DNA from 2 places in the Lysinibacillus sp. FN11 genome. Region 2 is predicted to be linked to the other one. Evidence: riboswitches for the same ligand, from Rfam matches in the RefSeq annotation. Region 2 holds a riboswitch; the other holds the start of a gene.
The links. A riboswitch is a leader RNA that binds a small molecule or an ion and turns the genes downstream of it on or off. The one in region 2 is predicted to bind lysine.
Positions count from the first base shown of each region.

Region 1: linked by a shared signal. The riboswitch ahead of NP781_RS15635 (aspartate kinase) and the one ahead of NP781_RS24015 (amino acid permease) in region 2 are both predicted to bind lysine.

Region 1 is NZ_CP102383.1:2,937,211-2,939,421, forward strand. Features, by position in the region: gene NP781_RS15630 (YslB family protein) at 1-73, shown strand, start outside; gene NP781_RS15635 (aspartate kinase) at 172-1,398, opposite strand; lysine riboswitch at 1,532-1,709, opposite strand; gene uvrC (excinuclease ABC subunit UvrC) at 1,817-2,211, opposite strand, start outside.
Region 2 is NZ_CP102383.1:4,585,432-4,587,642, forward strand. Features, by position in the region: gene NP781_RS24010 (CynX/NimT family MFS transporter) at 1-888, opposite strand, end outside; lysine riboswitch at 1,066-1,242, shown strand; gene NP781_RS24015 (amino acid permease) at 1,325-2,211, shown strand, end outside.

The DNA.
Region 1 (2,211 bases), 1.6 Mb from region 2:
GCAACAATACGTCATGTTTACAGTCAAATGGGACGTTAAAGAACGTATTATGAATACCATTCCCTCAGAATAATTAAAAAGGATTGTCTCCCATTAAAGATTGGGATGACAATCCTTCTTTTTTCTTCCTTTTATTTCGGTCAATTACATAAAATGCTGTTTCTTCTATTATTATATGTAAAGTGCTTGCTCTAAATTAAACTCATCATGGAGAGCATTAGCTGCTTGGATCATATCATCCTGTGGTACAACAACGGACACTTTTATTTCAGAAGTACTAACCATTTTTACAGGGATATTTTCGCGACGTAACCGATCAAACATACGAGCGGCAACGCCTGGATTGGAAGCCATGCCTGAACCAATAATAGAAACTTTTGCTAGTCCAATTTCGAAGTCAGCAAAACTAAATCCGAGTGATAATTTACTATCCTCTAAAACACGTAATGCTTTCGCAAATTCCTCTTTTAAAATGGAAAACGATACAGTTGGCTTCAACCCATCAATAATGGCTTGGACAATAATATCAACATTAATACGGTTCTCTGCAAGCACCATAAATATATCTGCTAATGAAGCATTGGAAAAAGCATCATACCCTACTGTTAAACGAATAATATCTGATTCAAATGCAACACCACGAACGACTGAATTTTTTTCCATTTCCACTTCCTCCTTCAATAAAGTGCCTACTGATTCTATTAAACTGGAGCGTATAATAACAGGCATTTGAAATTTTTTCGCTAACTCCACCGCACGAGGATGTATGATATGAGACCCTAAATTAGATAACTCCAACATTTCATCATAGGAAATTTCCTGTAGCTTTTGGGCATTTGTAACATATCGTGGATCTGCTGTATAAACACCATCCACATTTGTATACATATCTACTCTCTCCGCTTCCAATGCTATGGCAAGTGCAACAGCAGCTGTTTCAGCTCCACCTTTCCCAAGCATGGTGATATTGTGCTCTTCGTCAATCCCTTGTTCTCCAGCAATAACCACAATTTGTCCCTGTGCAAAGTGTTCTTCCATTCGATTAATATCTATATAGTCGATACGAGCATGCCGATACATACCATCCGTATGTATACCAGCTTGCCATCCCGTTAGAGACACAGCCTCATAGCCTGCTTCCTGCAAGGCGATGGCAAATAAAGCACTTGATAATTGAGAGCCAGTTGACAACACTGCATCTAATTCTCTTTTCGACACATCGTCAGTTAGTTGGTGTACCATCAATTTCATCTCTTTCGCAGTGTGTCCCATTGCTGCAACGACCACTACTACATCAAATCCTTTGTCCTTTTGAGCAATCGCTTTCCTAGCAGCCTCTTGGATTTGTTCAGTAGAAGCTAATGCAGCTCCTCCAAACTTCATCACGATTTTAGCCATTTCTTTCGTTCTCCCTTCCAGTTCATATATTTTACAAAATCATGAGGTGTAAAACAGTTTCTGGAAAACCAAAAGGCAGCCTCCACATAACGTGAAAGCTGCCTATAACATGTACAATAATCGTAACTTGCGCATGTGTGATAGCTCTCCGAAACGTTTAGAATCGACAGTCTTACATTTCTTAAATGCAAAACCAGTACAGCAATGGAACAACAATACTGCACTTCGGCAAGCTCCCCTTTCACACAATATCTCTGGACTTGTCCATCCTCCATCGCGTTACTCTTGAATCTTGCACCTCTATCATCACTTTAAAGTGAATGTATTCAATTCATTAAGCCTTAGCGTAAACAAACTAGTCACGCAGTTGACTCTCCATAACATTGAAAACAATGTTATTTATAACCATAGCACATGCCTATTCCTTTGACAATGATTGTTGCTGAAAATAGCTAAAAATTTGGCTTGCTAAATTAGCAGGCATCCCAGCCTCCTGTAATGCTAGCTCGCTCGCCTCTCGAATTTTTTTGACTGAACCGAAATGTTTAAGCAGCTGTTGCTTTCGTTTTGGTCCTACCCCTTCAATATGATCTAATACAGATTGAATGGCATGTTTCTCATGCTGTTGACGCAAGAAGGTAATAGCAAAGCGATGGACTTCGTCTTGAATTCGTTGTAATAAATAAAAGCCATCACTTGTACGTTTTAAGCTAATCACTTCTGGTGGATCACCAAACAATAGCTGAGAAGTATTATGCTTATCATCCTTGGCTAAACCAGCAATCGGTATAACAAGACCAAGCTCATCTTCTA
Region 2 (2,211 bases):
TAAATAGAAGGATGTAAACATCAATACAAGTGGGCGTTGAGAAGTAATTTTACCTGCAATAATAGGCACTGCCAAAGCCATTGGTACTTGTGAGAATTGCATGATTGAAAACATCCAGCCAGCTTTATCAGGCGCTAAACCTTGAGCAATATAGATCTCAGGTATCCACGCTGCTGTTGTATAGAATAATAAAGACTGTAAACCCATTGCCCCTGTGACAGCCCAAGTAACAGGTGATTTCCATAAAGGTGTACTGGTCTTTTTAGATGTAGTAACTGGTTCTGGGTAATTTGACTTTAGTTGAGGTATCCAAATTAGGATTGTAATTAGAACGAGTATGAGTGCAATGGAAAGCGCACCTTGCCAGCCTAACGATGAATTAGCTATCGGATAGCTAATACCAGCTCCAAGGCCAGCAGTAAAATTCATGGACATGGTGAAAAAGGCCATTAATAAACCCACATGATATGGAAATTTTAATTTTAATAATCCTGGAATTAGTACATTTCCAAAAGAAATGGCTACGCCAATTAACACAGTACCCAATAGAAGTAATTCTGTCGTACCAAGTGAACGTAGGACAATTCCTAAGGCCAAGAGAAAAGTTGATAAAAATAATGTTAGCTCAAGCCCTAGTTTGCGTGCTACAACTGGTGCAAATGGAGATATAATAGCAAAAGCCAGCAATGGAATTGTTGTTAGAAAGCCTGCCAATACATTAGATATTCCAAGATCTTCACGGATAAAGGATATAATTGGACCAACAACAGTTAGTGGCATTCGTAATGTAGAGGCTATAAAGATAACGCCAAAGACTAAAAGTAAGGTTGTTCCTTTCCAGCTAATTTTTTTACTTGGATAACTAGTGGTATGATCATTTGTAGTCAAAATAAATCCCCCCTAATAATAACCATTCTAATTGAACTACTATCACACTTTATCACACTATTAAAAATAGTAGAAGATTCATAAAATACGGAACATTTCTTACGGTATTGAAATGTCTATGGTCTTATGTTAGTATAATAAACATCATAAATTTAATAATTATATGCCTCATGTTTGTATTGAGGTAGAGGTCGCGATATTTATAAGTATGCTAATTGAAATGACAAGCATTGATGAGATTAGCTGAAAGGAAATATTGCCGAAGTGTGAGGGGACTTGAAAACCTCATGCTGGGGCTGTCTCCGAAAGGAACAGAACTGTCACGTTTGTACAACGTGTTGAGCTATCATGTAGGAAAAACTGAGGATTAACGTAGCCATCACAGTGTATATGTGATGGCATTTTTTTGCCTCATAAATAGGAAGGAAGCTATATCGTGAGTGAAATAAAAGTAAATCAGCTCGGACATAAAGCGCCGAAGCTGAAAAAAGAATTAAAAAGCCGTCATATTACAATGATTTCTTTAGGCGGTACAATTGGTACGGGGCTATTTTTAGCCAGTGGAGGTGCTATTGCTCAGGCAGGGCCTGGGGGAGCTTTGCTTGCCTATGCTTTAATCGGTATTATGGTGTATTTTTTAATGACAAGCTTAGGGGAAATGGCTGCCTATATGCCATCATCAGGTTCATTTAGTACGTATGCAACCAAATTTGTAGATCCCGCTTTGGGCTTTGCATTAGGCTGGAACTACTGGTATAACTGGGCAATCACCATAGCTGCCGAAATTGCTGCTGTGTCATTAATTATGAAATATTGGTTCCCAGATAGCTCATCAGCACTTTGGACAGTATTATTTATTGCTGTTGTATTGACGTTTAATTTACTATCCGTAAAAAGTTATGGTGAAAGTGAATATTGGTTTGCCATGATTAAAGTAGCAACGGTTATTGTTTTTATTATCATTAGCTTACTAATGATTTTTGGTATTTTAGGTGGGCAGGCTCCTGTAGGTTTTACTAATTTCTTTGTTAGTGATGGGCCATTCCATGGTGGCTTCCTTGCTACATTTGGTATTTTCCTAGCTGCAGGATTTTCATTCCAAGGGACAGAATTACTAGGAATTACAGCTGGTGAAACAGATAATCCTGGTAAAAATATTCCGAAGGCTGTTAAATCTGTATTTTGGCGTATTCTTTTGTTTTATATTTTAGCGATTGGTGCAATCGGGATGTTGATTCCATTTACAGACGAACGTTTGTTATCAGAAGATATCGCAGTATCACCATTTACACTAGTGTTTGACCGTCTAGGTATTGCCTTTGC